Regions from separate parts of the Streptomyces sp. NPDC050549 genome, predicted to be linked through region 1. Evidence: riboswitches for the same ligand, from Rfam matches in the RefSeq annotation. Region 1 holds a riboswitch; each other region holds the start of a gene.
What was found. Region 1 has a riboswitch for cobalamin ahead of AB0I51_RS25800 (cobalamin biosynthesis protein). Riboswitches for the same ligand answer to the same signal wherever they lie in the genome.
Positions count from the first base shown of each region.

Region 1 (4,147 bases):
GCCCGTACAGACACTTTGGAGACCCCCTCAGTTCATCTTCCGTTCACCCAGGTTTCCTACGGTCAACGCAACAATGACCTCGAACGATTGCCTGGGTAAATGGAAAGCTTCTCGCTGATTCTCGCGATTGTGGTAGTCACCGCACTCGCGTTCGATTTCACGAACGGTTTCCACGACACCGCCAACGCGATGGCCACCACCATCTCGACCGGTGCACTCAAGCCCAAGGTCGCGGTGGCCATGTCGGCCACCCTCAACCTGGTGGGCGCTTTTCTCTCCGTGGAGGTCGCCAACACGATCTCCAAAGGTCTCGTCGATGAGAGCGGCATCCGTCCCGAGGTCATCTTCGCCGCCCTGGTCGGTGCGATCCTCTGGAACCTGGTGACCTGGCTCGTCGGCCTGCCGTCCAGTTCCTCGCACGCCCTGATGGGCGGTCTGATCGGCGCCACCATCGCCTCGGCCGGCACCGGCGCGGTCCACGGCGACGTCCTGGTCACCAAGGTGCTCCTGCCCGCGGTCGCGGCCCCGATCGTCGCGGGTGTCGCGGCGATGCTCGCCACCCGGTTCTCGTACACGCTGAGCCGGAACTCGGACGGCAAGGCCGCCGACAAGGGCTTCCGGGTCGGCCAGATCGCCTCCGCCGGACTGGTCTCGCTGGCCCACGGCACGAACGACGCGCAGAAGACGATGGGCATCATCACTCTGGCGCTGATCGCCGGCGGTTCCATCGCCCCCGACTCGGACCCGCCCACCTGGGTCATCCTCTCCGCGGGCCTCGCCATCGCGATGGGCACCTACATCGGCGGCTGGCGCATCATCCGTACCATGGGCAAGGGCCTGACCGACCTCCGGCCGCAGCAGGGCTTCGCCGCCCAGACCAGCGCCGCCGCGGTCATCCTGGCCTCCTCGCACATCGGTTTCTCGCTCTCCACCACGCACGCCGTCTCCGGCTCCGTGATGGGTGCCGGCCTGGGCCGCAAGGGCGGTGTCGTCCGCTGGTCGACCGCCACCCGGATGTTCGTCGCCTGGGGTCTGACGCTGCCGGCCGCCGCGCTGGTCGGGGCGCTCGCCGAGTCCGTGACCGACCTCGGCGACTGGGGCACCGCGCTGGTGGCCGTCTTCCTGATCGCCTCCAGCACCGCGATCTGGCTGCTCTCCCGCCGCCAGGTGGTCGACGCCTCGAACGTCAACGAGTTCGAGGAGCCTGCCGGTGTGGTGACCGCCGCGATCGCCGCCGTCACCCCGCCCCCGTCGGTCGCCCTCTCCGAAGGCCTCACGGCGACGATCCCCTCGCCGCCCGCGACCCCGGCCCCCGTCGTGAAGTCCGACCCGGCGACCCCGCCGGCCGCCGCCGTCTGAGCCCGCGCCCCCGGTTGGAAGGAACGAATCAGCATGGACATCGACTGGGCAGCCCTCGGCTCCGTCTTCGGCGTCAGCCTCGTGGTCACCGTGGCCCTGGTGGCCGTCTTCACCCTCGGCATCACCGCCCTCTCGCGCCGCGAACGGGCCACCGCCCAGGGCGACTCCGCGACCCTCGCCCTGACCGGCGCGTACGCCTGCTTCGCGGCCTGCGCGGCGGCGGTGGCGTACGGGATCTACATCATCGTGGCCTGACCGGCCGCCAGTTGGACCCACCGTGGGGTGCGGGACGGATCACCGAACCGCACCCCACGTCTTCGTGCCCCCTCCGACGACCCGCGTGTGGGCATCAGCACACTCCTCCCCCGCAGGTCAACAGCAAGTTGACGCCCCTTCCAACCCCGTGGTGGACTGCCGGAGCCATGTACGGCGGCAGGAGAGGAAGCCGGTGCGAATCCGGCGCGGTCCCGCCACTGTCACCGGGGTAGACAACCCCGGGAGCCAGGAACTCTCACCGCCGGTCTCGTCGAACCAGGGCGTGGACACCCTGAGTGAGGACATATCGCCATGCTCGGCTGCCGTTCGAGGTCCCGTACCAGCGCAGTGTCCGACTCAGCGACCGGCTGAGCCGATGCGTGCCGATCGCGTCTTCGCGTACGGCGCCGCCGCCGGCCTTCTCGGCGACCATCTGCTCGGCGATCCCCGCCGCGGGCATCCGGTCGCCGCGTTCGGCCGCGCCGCAGGTGCCGTGGAACAGCTGTTGTGGCGCGACCACCGAGGCTGGGGCGCCCTGCACACCGCCGTGTGCGTGGGCGGCACCGTCTCCCTCGCCACCGTAGCCACTTCGGCCCTGCGACCGTCCCGTACGGCCTCTGCCGCCCTCACCGCCGCCGCCACCTGGGCGGTCGTCGGCGGGACCTCGCTCGCGCGCGAGGCCGGGACCATCGGGCGGGCGCTGGAGGCCGGTGACATCGAGGCCGCGCGGGCGCGCCTGCCGCACCTCTGCGGCCGCGACCCGCAGGCCCTCGACGCCGACGGGATCGCCCGGGCCGTCGTCGAGTCCGTCGCCGAGAACACCTCCGACGCGGTGGTGGGCGCCCTGGTGTGGGGCGGCATCGCGGGTGTCCCGGGTCTGCTCGGCTTCCGGGCCGTGAACACCCTGGACGCCATGGTCGGCCACAAGTCGGCCAAGTACCGTCGCTACGGCTGGGCTTCGGCCCGCCTCGACGACGTGGCCGGCTGGCCGGGCGCCCGCCTCACCGCCGCCCTCGCGACCGTTGCGGGCGGCGACCCGCGCGGTGCCGTACACGCCTGGCGCACCGACGCCCGCAAGCACCCGAGCCCCAACGCCGGTCCCGTGGAGGCCTCCTTCGCGGGTGCCCTCGGCGTGCGACTGGGCGGGACGCTCTCCTACGGCGGCCGGGTCGAGCACCGGCCCGTGCTCAACGGCGACGGGCGCGCCGTCGCCGTACCGGACATAGACCGTGCCGTACGGCTGTCCCGGCGCGTCGGCTGGCTCGCGTTCGGGGTCAGTGTCGCCGGGCGGCTGCTGGTGAAGGGACGGAAGTCATGAGCGGCGGCGGGCTGTTGGTCGCGGGCACCACCTCGGACGCCGGGAAGAGTGTCGTCACCGCCGGGATCTGCCGGTGGCTGGTGCGGCAGGGCGTGAAGGTCGCGCCCTTCAAGGCGCAGAACATGTCCCTCAACTCGTTCGTCACGCGCGAAGGTGCCGAGATCGGCCGGGCGCAGGCCATGCAGGCGCAGGCCTGCCGCATCGAGCCGACCGCGCTGATGAATCCCGTGCTGCTGAAGCCGGGCGGCGACCGCACCAGTCAGGTCGTGCTCATGGGCAGGCCCGTGGGCGAGATGAGTGCGCGCGGCTATCACGGCGGGCGGCAGGAGGCGCTGCTCGGCACCGTGCTGGACTGTCTCGCCGAGTTGCGGGGCACGTATGACGCGGTGATCTGCGAGGGGGCGGGCAGTCCCGCCGAGATCAATCTGCGGCGGACCGACATCGTCAACATGGGTATCGCACGCAATGCCGGGCTACCCGTTCTTGTCGTCGGGGACATCGACCGCGGCGGCGTCTTCGCCTCCTTCTTCGGGACCGTCGCACTGCTCGGCCCGGAGGATCAGGCCCTCGTCGCCGGGTTCCTCGTCAACAAGTTCCGGGGCGATGTGTCTCTCCTGGAGCCGGGGTTGGAGATGCTGCACGGCCTCACCGGGCGCCGGACGTACGGCGTGCTGCCGTTCCGGCACGGGCTCGGCATCGACGAGGAGGACGGGCTGCGCATCTCGCTGCGCGGGACCGTCCGCGAGTCCAGCACCGCGCCGCCGGTCGGCGAGGACGTGCTGCGGGTCGCCGTCTGCGCGATCCCGCTCATGTCCAACTTCACGGACGTGGACGCGCTGGCCGCCGAACCGGGTGTCGTGGTGCGGTTCGTGGACCGGGCGGAGGAGCTGGCCGACGCCGATCTCGTCGTGATCCCCGGGACCCGGGGGACGGTGCAGGCGCTGGAGTGGCTGCGGGAGCGCGGTCTCGCCGACGCCCTCGTCCGCAGGGCCGCCGAACAGCGGCCGATCCTCGGCGTCTGCGGCGGCTTCCAGATCCTCGGCGAGCACATCGACGACGAGGTCGAGAGCCGGCGGGGCTCGGTCGACGGACTCGGAGTACTTCCCCTGCGCGTGCGGTTCGCGCACGAGAAGACCCTCACCCGACCCGTCGGCGAAGCCCTCGGCGAGCGGGTGGAGGGGTACGAGATCCATCACGGTGTCGCCCAACTGACCG
Region 1 is NZ_JBFAJD010000018.1:136,513-140,659, reverse strand. Features, by position in the region: gene AB0I51_RS25815 (lysozyme) at 1-1, shown strand, start outside; gene AB0I51_RS25810 (inorganic phosphate transporter) at 100-1,359, shown strand; gene AB0I51_RS25805 (hypothetical protein) at 1,393-1,614, shown strand; cobalamin riboswitch at 1,749-1,891, shown strand; gene AB0I51_RS25800 (cobalamin biosynthesis protein) at 1,991-2,932, shown strand; gene AB0I51_RS25795 (cobyric acid synthase) at 2,929-4,147, shown strand, end outside.

Region 2 (4,147 bases), on a different contig from region 1:
GGCGTCAACAAATACCGGGTGGAGACCGACGAGCAGATCGACGTCCTCAAGGTCGACAACTCCTCCGTCCGCACCCAACAGATCGAGAAACTACGGCGGTTGCGCGCCGAACGCGACGAACAGGCCACCCAGGACGCGCTGCACGCCCTGACCCGGGCCGCCGAGGGCTCCGGCAACCTCCTGGAGCTGGCGGTGAACGCGGCCCGTGCGAAGGCCACGGTCGGCGAGATCTCCGACGCGCTGGAGAAGGTGTACGGGCGGCACGCGAGCCAGATCCGTACGATCGCCGGTGTGTACCGCACCGAAGCCGGCGATTCCCCGTCCGTCGAGCGCACCCGTGCCCTCGTGGCCGAGTTCGAGGAGGCCGAGGGCCGCCGCCCGCGCATCCTGGTCGCCAAGATGGGCCAGGACGGCCACGACCGCGGCCAGAAGGTGATCGCCACCGCCTTCGCCGACCTCGGCTTCGACGTCGACGTCGGCCCCCTCTTCCAGACCCCCGGCGAGGTGGCCCGCCAGGCCGTCGAGGCGGACGTGCACGTCGTCGGGGTGTCCTCACTGGCCGCAGGACACCTCACCCTCGTACCGGCGCTGAAGGAATCCCTCGCCGAGGAGGGCCGCGAGGACATCATGATCGTGGTCGGCGGAGTGATCCCTCCGCAGGACGTCCCCACGCTCCTGGAGATGGGCGCGGCGGCCGTGTTCCCGCCCGGGACGGTGATCCCGGACGCGGCCTACGACCTGGTCGAGCGGCTGGCCACCGACCTCGGGCACACCCCGTGATCGATGTCGACACCTATGTGAAGGGGGTGCTCGACGGCAAGCGGGCCCTGGTGGCCCGCGCCATCACGCTCGTCGAGTCGACCAGGCCCCAACACCGGTCCATGGCACAGGAGTTGCTGACCGAGCTGCTGCCGCACAGTGGAAAGGCGCGGCGGATCGGCGTCAGTGGTGTTCCGGGTGTGGGCAAGTCGACGTTCATCGACGCGTTCGGCACGCTGCTCACCTCGCTCGGCTTCCGTGTCGCGGTGCTGGCCGTCGACCCGTCCTCCACCCGGACGGGCGGGTCGATCCTCGGCGACAAGACCCGCATGGAACGCCTGGCCGTGGACCCGGCGGCCTTCGTCCGCCCCTCCCCCACCGCCGGCACGCTCGGCGGTGTCGCGAAGGCGACCCGGGAGTCGATCGTGGTCATGGAGGCGGCGGGCTACGACGTCGTCCTCGTCGAGACGGTAGGCGTCGGCCAGTCGGAGACGGCGGTCGCCAACATGGTCGACTCCTTCCTCCTGTTGACCCTGGCCCGCACCGGCGACCAGTTGCAGGGCATCAAGAAGGGTGTCCTGGAGCTGGCGGACGTCATCGCCGTCAACAAGGCGGACGGCCCGCACGAACGCGACGCGAAGAGCGCGGCACGTGAACTGGCAGGCGCCCTGCGCCTGATGCATCCGGCCGACGCCGCGTGGACCCCGCCGGTACTGAGTTGCAGCGCACGAGAGGGCACGGGCCTGGACACGGTCTGGGAGCGCCTGGAACAACACCGGTCCCTGCTGGACTCCACAGGTCGTCTGGCCGCCAAGCGCCGCGAGCAGCAGGTGGATTGGACGTGGACGATGGTCCGCGAGGAGCTTCTGGGCAGGCTGCACGCGGATCCGACGGTGCGTGCGCTTGGGCCTGTGCTCGAACAGCGGGTCAGAGACGGCGAGTTGACGGCAACTCTGGCGGCCGAGGAAATCCTGCGAGCTTTTGGACTCCCGCCCAGCTGACTCACCTGAGGGGCGCGGGGAACTGCGCGCCCGGCCCCCACCGGCGGAAAGCCGAAACTCAACCCACCCGCTAGGCTGACCCACGCAGCTGGTTCGCCCCGTCAGCCGGACGGGCGCGTCGCAAGAGGGAACCCGGTGAGACTCCGGGACTGCCCCGCAGCGGTGAGCAGGAACGACCGCCGTCATACGCACTGGGTCCGCGACAGGATCTGGGAAGCGACGGCCAGTAGGTGTCCTCCGGTTCGACGGAGGGCGTGCCCGCGAGTCCGAAGACCTGCCAACTGCCCGCGCGCGAACGGGTTTTGCGCGCGGAATCCCGGTGACCTCGTGGGCGGGTCGGCGTACATACCGACGGGCTCAACAGCCGTCCGGTCTGGCGTTCCTTCGCGCTCGCGTCCCGTCCCCGGGATCTCAGGGAGACAGCTCGCGAAGGAGAGTTCCGTGACAGCGAAGTCCGCAGCCGCGGCAGCACGGGCCACCGTGTACGGCTACCCCCGTCAGGGACAGGGCCGGGAACTGAAGAAGGCCGTCGAAGGCTACTGGAAGGGCTCCGTCGACGCCGACGCCCTCCGGGCCACCGCCGCCGAACTGCGCCGCACCAACTGGCGGCAGCTCGCCGAGGCCGGCATCCACGAAGTGCCGACCGGCGACTTCTCGTACTACGACCACGTCCTGGACACCAGCGTCATGGTCGGCGCGATCCCCGCCCGCCACCGCGCCGCCGTCGGACTCGACCCGTTGGACGGGTACTTCGCGATGGCGCGCGGCACGCAGGGCGTGGCGCCGCTGGAGATGACGAAGTGGTTCGACACCAACTACCACTATCTGGTGCCCGAGTTGGGGCCCGACACAGTCTTCGCCGCCGACTCCGGCAAGCAGGTCGGCGAATTCCGTGAGGCCCTCGCGCTGGGCCTCACGGCCCGCCCGGTGCTCGTCGGCCCCATCACCTACCTCCTGCTCGCCAAGCCAGCGCCCGGCGTCGCCCCGGACTTCGATCCGCTGACGCTGCTGGACCGGCTGCTGCCCGTGTACGCCGAGGTGCTGGCGGATCTGCGGGCGGCGGGCGCGGAGTGGGCGCAGCTGGACGAGCCCGCGCTCGTGCAGGACCGGACCCCGGCCGAACTGAACGCCGCCGAGCGTGCCTACCGTGAGCTCGGGGCGCTCGCCGATCGGCCGAAGCTGCTGGTCGCCTCCTACTTCGACCGGCTCGGCGACGCGTTGCCGGTGCTGGCGAAGGCTCCGGTGGAGGGGCTGGCGCTCGACTTCACCGAGGCCGCCGCCGCCAACCTGGACGCACTGGCCGCGGTGGGCGGGCTGCCCGGCAAGCGGCTGGTCGCCGGGGTGGTCGACGGCCGCAACATCTGGCGCAACGATCTCACCAAGTCCCTTGCCGTACTGGGCACGTCGCTCGGTCTCGCCGACCGGGTCGACGTGGCGGCCTCCTGCTCGCTGCTGCACGTCCCGCTCGACGCCGCCGCCGAACGGGACATCGAACCGCAGATCCTGCGCTGGCTCGCGTTCGCGCGTCAGAAGACACGTGAGGTCGTCACGCTCGCCAAGGCCCTGGCCCAGGGGACCGACAGCATCTCCGCCCAACTGGCCGCGAACCGGGCCGACCTGGCCTCCCGCGCGGGCTCCCCGATCACCCGGGACCCCGCCGTACGGGCGCGTACCGCCGCCGTCACCGAGGCCGACGCCCGCCGCTCCCAGCCGTACGGCGAACGGACCACCGCCCAGCGGGCGCGCCTCGGGCTCCCGCTGCTGCCGACCACCACGATCGGCTCCTTCCCGCAGACCGCCGAACTGCGCACCGCCCGCGCGGACTTGAGGAAGAACCGGATCGACACGGACGGGTACGAGGAGCGCATCAGGGCGGAGATCGGCGAGGTGATCTCCTTCCAGGAGAAGACCGGCCTCGACGTCCTGGTGCACGGCGAACCCGAACGCAACGACATGGTCCAGTACTTCGCCGAGCAGCTCACCGGCTACCTCGCCACGCAGCACGGCTGGGTGCAGTCCTACGGCACCCGTTACGTCCGGCCGCCGATCCTGGCCGGGGACATCTCCCGCCCCGAGCCGATGACGGTCCGCTGGACGGCATACGCCCAGTCCCTCACCTCGCGACCGGTCAAGGGCATGCTCACCGGGCCGGTCACCATGCTCGCCTGGTCCTTCGTCCGCGACGACCAGCCGCTCGGCGACACCGCCCGGCAGGTCGCCCTCGCCCTGCGCGACGAGGTCGACGACCTTGAAGCGGCGGGGACTTCGGTCGTCCAGGTCGACGAGCCGGCGCTGCGCGAGACGCTGCCGCTGCGCGCGGCGGACCGGGAGGCGTATCTCTCCTGGGCGACGGAGGCGTTCCGGCTCACCACCTCCGGGGTCCGGCC
Region 2 is NZ_JBFAJD010000053.1:37,058-41,204, reverse strand. Features, by position in the region: gene scpA (methylmalonyl-CoA mutase) at 1-780, shown strand, start outside; gene meaB (methylmalonyl Co-A mutase-associated GTPase MeaB) at 777-1,760, shown strand; cobalamin riboswitch at 1,833-2,057, shown strand; gene metE (5-methyltetrahydropteroyltriglutamate--homocysteine S-methyltransferase) at 2,202-4,147, shown strand, end outside.
Region 2: another riboswitch for cobalamin. It lies ahead of metE (5-methyltetrahydropteroyltriglutamate--homocysteine S-methyltransferase); the one in region 1 lies ahead of AB0I51_RS25800 (cobalamin biosynthesis protein).

Region 3 (4,147 bases), on a different contig from region 1:
AGGGCCTGCGCCTGCGGGGAGTCGAAGGGGACGCGCAGCTTGAAGAAGACGTCCTGGAGGCCCATCGCGCCCAGGCCGACCGGGCGCCAGCGGGCGTTGGAACGGCCCGCCTGCTCGGTCGGGTAGAAGTTGATGTCGACCACGCGGTCCAGGAAGGTGACGGCCGTGCGGACCGTCTCGTCCAGCCGCTCCCAGTCGATGTCGCCGTCGACCACGAACGCGCCCAGGTTCACCGAGCCCAGGTTGCAGACCGCTGTCTCGCCGTCGTCCGTGACCTCCAGGATCTCCGTGCAGAGGTTGGAGGAGTGGACGGTGCGGCCCGGCTCGGCCGTCTGGTTGGCGGTGCGGTTGGCCGCGTCCTTGAAGGTCATCCAGCCGTTGCCGGTCTGCGCGAGGGTGCGCATCATGCGGCCGTAGAGGTCACGGGCCGGGATGGTCTTCTTGGCCAGCCCCTGCGCCTCGGCCTTGCGGTAGGCCGCGTCGAACCCGTCGCCCCACAGGTCGACCAGCTCGGGCACGTCGGCGGGGGAGAACAGCGACCAGGTGCCGTCCTCGTTCACCCGGCGCATGAACTCGTCCGGGATCCAGTGCGCGAGGTTCAGATTGTGCGTACGCCGGGCGTCCTCACCGGTGTTGTCCCGCAGCTCCAGGAACTCCTCGATGTCGGAGTGCCAGGTCTCCAGGTAGACCGCGGCGGCACCCTTGCGCCGGCCGCCCTGGTTCACCGCGGCCACCGAGGCGTCCAGCGTCTTCAGGAACGGGACGATGCCGTTGGAGTGCCCGTTCGTCCCCCGGATCAGCGAACCGCGGCTGCGGATACGGGAGTACGAGAGACCGATGCCACCGGCGTGCTTCGAGAGGCGGGCGACCTGGTGGTAGCGGTCGTAGATGGAGTCCAGCTCGTCCAGCGGGGAGTCGAGGAGGTAGCAGGACGACATCTGGGGGTGCCGGGTGCCGGAGTTGAAGAGGGTGGGGGAGGAGGGGAGGTAGTCGAGGCGGCTCATCAGGCGGTACAGCGCGGCCACTTCGTCGAGCGCGCGGGTCGAGTCGTCCTCGGCCAGGCCGCTCGCCACGCGCAGCATGAAGTGCTGGGGGGTCTCGATGACCTTGCGGGTGATCGGGTGCCGGAGGAGGTAGCGGCTGTGGAGGGTACGGAGCCCGAAGTAGCCGAAGCGGTCGTCGCCCTCGGTGTCGATCAGCGCGTCGAGGCGGGCCGCGTGCAGCCTCACGAACTCGGCGGTGCGGTCGGCGATCAGGCCCTCGCGGTGGCCCACGGCGACGGACTCGGTGAAGGTCGTGACGCCCTGGGACGCGGCCTCGGCGGCGATGCCGACCGTCAGCAGCCGGGCGGCGAGCCGGGAGTAGACGGGGTCCTCGGAGATGAGGCCGGCGGCGGCCTCCGTGGCCAGTTCGCGCAGTTCCGTCTCGTCCGCGTGCGCGGACCGGCCGCGCAGCGTGGCGGCGGCGACCCGGCCGGGGTCGGCGTCGGGAAGGTCGGCGGTCAGCTCGGTCAGGGTCCGCAGGATCGCGGCACCGGGACCGTCGGCTCCGGGAACGGCCGTTCCCGGCATACCGGTTCCGGTCGCGTTCGCCTCGTTCGCTGAAGCCGGCTCTGCTGGCGCGATGGTCACGGTGGGGCTCTCCCTCGCTCGGCACGGGGCCTTGCGGAGGGCAGGCGGCAGCTCACGAGCGCACGGGGCGTCGCGTCCACCGGCCCACTCCACGAGGCCCGGACGTCATGCGCCCTGGCCGGGTGGCCGGGCGCACTGTCGGCAGGTCCTCGGACTGACCAGGCGTGCGTATGCACGCAAGTACACCGTTGCGGGACAGTTCCGGATTCGCACCGGATTCCCCTGCGGCGACAGCGAGCATGAGCATACATCTTGTGCCGGGCTGTCGTGGCACCCCCAGATGTTGTGTCGCGGCGACTTCGGAGCGTGTCAGAACGTCAACTCGTAGGTGAGCAGAGTGATGTCGTCGAGCTCCGGAATCGGGTTCCAGTCGCGCTCGGGGGTGCGGGTGAAGCCGAGCCGTTCGTAGATGCGGTGGGCGGCCTGCATGGTGCGCTGGGTCGACAGGATGACGCGTACGCAGCCGTCCGTGGCCCTGGCGCGCTCGACGCAGGCGCGGACGAGGGCCTCGCCGGCACCCCGGCCACGGGCAGCGCGGGCGACGGCGAGCATCCTGATCTCGGCCTCGCCCGCCGTCGCGAGATCGGCCATGGGTCCCCCGGACGGGACGAAGGTCACGCCGCCGAGGACCTGTTCGCCGTCCAGGGCGACCAGGACCTGTGCCGCGGCGGCGCGCTTGGCCACGTCCCGCAACTCGCCGAGGTACCAGTCGCTCTCACCGAAGTCGAGGAGGCCGTCCTGGAGGTAGGCCTGGGCGGTGATCTCACCGAGGGTGTCGTACTCGGCCGGGGCCACCTGCCTGATCACGATGTCCATGAGGCCGAGTGTGCCGGATGGGTACGACAACGGGCCGCCGGATTTCTCCGGCGGCCCGTGATCACGTACGACTCAGTGGGCGGCGATCACAGGGAGTTCTTCCTGCACTCCCGGGTCGCCCGCGTCCGCCGTGTAGTCCGCCGGGCTTGTCTCGTCCACGCCCTCCGGTGCCTTCAGCGCCTTCAGTGCGAACGTCAGGACCACCGTGACCGCGACGTTCAGGACGAACGCCGTCAGGCCGATGTAGCCGATCTCGCCGATCCCCGGGATCTCCTTCGCGGAGCCGCCGAAGTGGGCCTGGGTCGGTGAGGCGACCCCGTACGCGGCGAGGGTGCCGTAGAGCATGCCGACCGCCCAGCCGGCCAGGAGGGCCCAGCGGTGGAACCAGCGGGTGAAGAGGCCGCCCACCAGGGACGGGAAGGTCTGGAGGATCCAGATGCCGCCCAGGAGCTGGAAGTTGATGGCGACCGTCTTGTCCATGGTGAGGACGAAGGCCAGCGCGCCGACCTTCACCAGCAGCGAGACCAGCTTGGAGACCTTGGTCTCCTGGGCCGGGGTCGCGTCGGGCTTGATGAAGTCCTTGTAGATGTTGCGGGTGAAGAGGTTCGCCGCCGCGATCGACATGATGGCCGCCGGGACCAGGGCACCGATGCCGATCGCCGCGAAGGCCACACCCGCGAACCAGTCCGGGAACATGTTCTCGAAGAGCTGCGGGATCGCCAACTGCCCGTTGGTGACCTTGACTCCGGCCGCGATCGCCATGAAGCCGAGCAGGGCGAGCAGGCCCAGCATCAGTGAATACAGCGGCAGGATCGTGGTGTTGCGGCGGATCACGTTGCGGCTCTTGGAGGACAAGGTCGCGGTGATCGAGTGGGGGTACATGAACAGGGCCAGTGCCGAGCCCAACGCCAGTGTGGCGTACGTCCATTGGCCGGCCGGGGCGGGCACGAGTCCGCCCGCTCCCGCCGCCTTGAACTTGGCGCCCGCCGCGCTGAAGATGTCGTGGAAGCCGCCGAGCTTGATCGGGATGTAGATGATCGCCACCGTGATCACGATGTAGATCAGCCCGTCCTTCACGAACGCGATCAGCGCGGGGGCGCGCAGGCCGGACGAGTAGGTGTACGCGGCCAGCACGGCGAAGGCGATCAGCAGTGGCAGGTCCTTCACGAACCAGTTGGAGTCGGCGCTGCCGCCCACGCCCATGACGTCCAGCACGGCCTGGATGCCGACCAGTTGGAGCGCGATGTACGGCATGGTCGCGAGGATGCCGGTGACCGCCACCGCCAGCGAGAGGCTCTTCGAGCCGAAGCGTCCCCGTACGAAGTCGGACGTCGTCACGTATCCGTGCTTGTGCGACACCGACCAGAGGCGGGGCAGGAACGTGAAGATCAGGGGGTACACGAGGATCGTGTACGGCACCGCGAAGAAGCCGGCCGCGCCGGCCGCGTAGACCGCCGCGGGGACGGCGACGAACGTGTACGCGGTGTACAGGTCGCCGCCGAGCAGGAACCAGGTGACCCAGGTGCCGAACGACCGTCCGCCCAGGCCCCATTCGTCGAGGCTGTGCTCGTTGTCGGCCCGGCGCCAGCGCGCGGCCAGGAAGCCCAGGACCGTGACGGCCAGGAAGAAGAAGATGAAGACGCCGAGAGCGACGCCGTTCACGCCGTCGTTCACCGGTTGCCTCCATGACGAGTGCGCTG
Region 3 is NZ_JBFAJD010000062.1:1,932-6,078, forward strand. Features, by position in the region: gene AB0I51_RS44845 (ribonucleoside-diphosphate reductase subunit alpha) at 1-1,571, opposite strand, end outside; cobalamin riboswitch at 1,731-1,888, opposite strand; gene AB0I51_RS44850 (GNAT family N-acetyltransferase) at 1,941-2,447, opposite strand; gene mctP (monocarboxylate uptake permease MctP) at 2,520-4,121, opposite strand; gene AB0I51_RS44860 (DUF3311 domain-containing protein) at 4,118-4,147, opposite strand, start outside.
Region 3: another riboswitch for cobalamin. It lies ahead of AB0I51_RS44845 (ribonucleoside-diphosphate reductase subunit alpha); the one in region 1 lies ahead of AB0I51_RS25800 (cobalamin biosynthesis protein).

Region 4 (4,147 bases), on a different contig from region 1:
GCTCGCAGGTGATCGTCATGGAGTGCGCGACGAGGTCGACCTCGCCGCGTTGCAGTAACCCGATCCGCTGCGCGGACGGCACGGCCCTGAACTGCACCCGGTCGGGCCGCCCGAACAGCGCGCGGGAGATCTCCCGCACCAGGTCGATGTCGAGCCCGTCCAGCTGTCCGGTCTCGGAATTGCGGTAGCCGAAGAGATAGGTGTTCTGGTCCACTCCCACGATCAGCCGTCCGCGGGCGACGATCCGCTCCATCGCCGAACCGCTGGGCATCCTGCCACCCGGCGTCGGCATGCGGGCCGGCGGTTTCAGCGACAACAGCGGATCGCAGTTCTCGGCGGTCCCGGTTCGTGTGCTCGCGGTCGCGCTCTCGGCCGGCGCGCGCTCCTCGACGGGTGAACGGTGATGCGGGGCGGCCGAGTCCGCACAGGACACCGTCAGCGTCATCGCGGCCAGCGACGCCACGACGGCGGCAAGAACCCGGCGGGCAGCCGGCGACCCGCTCTCTTCTCCACGTGCCCGAAGTTCCCCCACACTGCCCCGCAGCCCTCGGAACCCATCCGAAGCCGCCGTCCGGCGCCCCGGCCCCTCACGCACTCGTCGGCGGTGACGCGTTCACGTCGATTCACGGTTCCCGAGGAGATGCGAGCGATCGGATCAACTCCTCTGCCGCACCGAGGAGTTCGACCTCGCGCGGAGTCATCGTCGGGTTCGCCGCACGCCTCCGCCGGGCTTCCGCGAGACCCTCCTCCGTGAGATCGGCGGGGTCGGCGAGGAGTGCGGCGAGCATCGCGCGGGCCGGGTCGGCGATCGGCAGGTCGTCCACGGCGACCTGGGCGATGATGATCGCGGAGAGCCCCCAGTCGAGTCCGGGGTCGCCGTCCTCGGCGGTGCCCCAGTCGATGACCCGGGGACCGTCGGCGGTGAGCAGCACGTTCTCCGGGTGGAGGTCGAGGTGCAGGACCCGGGTGCCGGGGCGTCGGCCGGGGATCGCGTGCAACTGCCGTAGCAGCGCGGCGAGTACGGCCCCCGCCTCCCGGACGTCGATCGTGCCCGCGACCAACGCCTCCAGCATGGTGGGCCCGGTCAGCCGTTCCATCACGAGGTCGGTGCGCGAGGTACGCGAGTCCCCCGGCCGCACCCGGGGCACGGGGTAGCCGTGCGCCCGTACATGCTCCATCACCGCGCCCTCGGCCGCCGCGTCCCCCCAGTCCTCCCGGTTGCGGCGCAGCACCCATGCCTCGTCGATCTCGTACACGTCCGCGGTACGGCCGGACCCGATCAGCTTCCCCGTCACCGACATGGCCAGAACCTATCGGGCCCGCAGGACCGGGCAACCCCCACTCACAGCGCGCGCTCAGGTTGCCCGTACAGTGGCCGGGTCGTCATCACACCCGTACGGGGGAAAGCCGGTGCAATTCCGGCGCTGACCCGCAACCGTGATCCGTCCCCCTCCCGGGGCCGGTGAGCCGGACCGCCCCGCACGGCACGTGACCGGCTCACACGCACCGTCGAGGAATACGGAGCCGAGCCGCCCGGGGGTGATCCCGTGCGCCGCCCTGCTCCCCAACAGGGGAAGGCACCCGCCGATCATGAACGTCCGCCGCAAGGCCGCGGCCCTGGCCGCCGGCATCACCGTCACCGTGATCGCCGCGACGCCCGCCGTCGCCGCAGGTCCGTCGCCGTCCGTGGCGATACCCGCCGGGCTCTACGGCACCTCCGACCCCACCTACGACGGCGTCTGGCGCCAGTCCCTCGCCCTGCTGGCGCAGGATGCCGTCGGTGTACAGCCCGCCGACAAGGCGGTGGCGTGGCTGGCCGGGCAGCAGTGCGCGAGCGGCGCCTTCGCGGCGTTCCGCGCCGACCCCGGCAAGGCGTGCGACGCCAAGGTCATGGTCGACACGAACAGCACGGCCGCCGCCGTACAGGCACTCTCGACGCTGACCGTCTCCTACGACGCGCAGGTGGCCAAGGCCGTCAAGTGGCTGAAGTCCGTCGAGAACGCCGACGGCGGCTGGGGCTACTCCGCGGGCGGCGCCAGTGACGCGAACTCCACCGCCGTCGTCATCGGCGCGCTCGGCGACGCCGGGGTGACCGTGCCGAACGTCCGCAAGGACGGGAAGTCCCCTTACGACGCACTGCGCAAGCTCGCGCTGCCCTGCGACAACGGCACGGACGCGGGCGCCTTCGCCTACCAGCCCGACAAGAAGGGCAGGCTCCTTGCCAACGCGGACGCGACCGCCGCCGCCGTGCTCGGCCTGGACGGCGAGTCGCTGACCGGGAGCCGGCAGGACGACGCCGAGGCCCCCACGGGCTGCGCCGAGCCGGATCCCCATGTCCCCGAGACGGCGCTGAGCCTCAACGGTGCCCGCTGGCTCACCCGGGCCATGGCCAAGGACGGTCATCTGACCTCCCCACTCCCCGGCGCCAAGCCGCAGCCCGACTACGGCAACACGGCCGACGCGATCGTCGCCCTGTCGTCCCTCGGCCTGCACGACCAGGCGGCGAAGCCCCTGCACTGGCTGGAGACCCACTCCAAGGCGTGGGCCGCGCAGAGTGGTCCGGCCGCCTACGCCCAACTCGTCTTCGTGGCGACCACGGCGAAGGGCGCCGACGTCCACGACTTCGGCGGCCAGGACCTCGTCACCCTGCTGAACGCGACCGGCCCGACCCCCGCGGACATCGAGGAGCGGGTCACCGCCGGCCCGGAGGAGAAGACGGCATCCGACGACAACGACGGTTCCCTGAACGTCGCCTGGGCCGTCGGCGGCGCTCTCCTCGTCGTCGCGATCGCCGGTTTCGTCCTGGTCGCCCGTGGCCGCAAGCGCGGACAGCAGCAGTGACCCGCCGCCCCTCCCTCACCCTCCTCCTCACCGCGCTCCTGCTCACCCTCACCGCCAACTCCCCCGCCCAGGCGGCCGGTTACCGCTACTGGTCCTTCTGGGACCGCACCGGCACCCACTGGACCTACGCCACCCAGGGCCCCTCCACCACCCGCCCCGCCGACGGCGACGTCCAGGGCTTCCGCTTCGCGGTGAGCGAGGACTCTGCGGACGCGAAGCAACCCCGGGCCTCATCGGCCGACTTCACGACGATCTGCGCCAACTCCCCGGCCGTGGAAGGGAAGAAGCGCGTCGCTCTCGTCCTCGACTTCGGTACGGCGTCCGACGCGCCCTCCGGTGAGACCCCACCCGCCGGCCGCACCGCCTGCGCCACGGTGTCTCCCGACGCGACGACGGCGGAGGCACTGGCATCGGTCGCAAAGCCCCTGCGCTACGACACGAACGCCCTGTTGTGCGCGATCAGCGGCTATCCGGAACAGGGCTGCGGAGAGCAGATCACCACAACCCATCACGACGGCCCGTCGGTGGGCGTGCTGGCAGGCACGGCAGCCGTCGCACTCCTGGCCACGGCAGCGATATGGCAGACCCGCAGGCGCAAACATGCGTGACTGCAGCACCCCGAACCCCACCCACCCCGGCGCCTGGTGGACCTGGTCCCTCGGCCTCGCCACCGCCGCCACCCGCACCACCAACCCCCTCCTCCTCGCCCTCCTGATCACGGTCACGGCCTACGTCGTGGCAACGAACCGCACCCCCACCCCCTGGTCCCGCTCCTACACCGCCTTCGCGAAACTCGCCCTGGCCGTACTCCTCATCCGCCTCCTCTTCGCGATCGCCCTCGGCTCCCCCGTCCCCGGCACGCACACCCTGCTCACGCTCCCCGAAGTCCCGCTCCCCCACTGGGCGCAGGGCATCCGCCTCGGCGGCAAGGTCACCGCAGAAGGCCTGGCTTTCGCGTTCTACGACGGCCTGAAACTGGCCACGCTGCTCATCTGCGTCGGCGCGGCGAACGCCCTCGCAAACCCGGCGCGGCTCCTCAAGTCCCTGCCGGGCGCCCTGTACGAGACCGGCGTCGCGGTGGTCGTGGCGCTCACCTTCGCCCCGAACCTCGTCGCCGACGTCCAGCGGCTGCGTGCCGCCCGCCGCCTCCGTGGCCGCCCCGACCGGGGCCTGCGCGGCCTGCTCCAGGTCGGACTCCCGGTCCTGGAGGGCGCGTTGGAGCGCTCGGTCGCCCTCGCCGCCGCGATGGACGCGCGCGGCTACGGCCGTACGGCACAGGTGCCCGCCTCCGTACGGCGGACGACGG
Region 4 is NZ_JBFAJD010000001.1:741,429-745,575, reverse strand. Features, by position in the region: gene AB0I51_RS03365 (glutamate ABC transporter substrate-binding protein) at 1-445, opposite strand, end outside; gene AB0I51_RS03360 (phosphotransferase) at 624-1,301, opposite strand; cobalamin riboswitch at 1,361-1,495, shown strand; gene AB0I51_RS03355 (prenyltransferase/squalene oxidase repeat-containing protein) at 1,591-2,841, shown strand; gene AB0I51_RS03350 (SCO2322 family protein) at 2,838-3,449, shown strand; gene AB0I51_RS03345 (energy-coupling factor transporter transmembrane component T) at 3,442-4,147, shown strand, end outside.
Region 4: another riboswitch for cobalamin. It lies ahead of AB0I51_RS03355 (prenyltransferase/squalene oxidase repeat-containing protein); the one in region 1 lies ahead of AB0I51_RS25800 (cobalamin biosynthesis protein).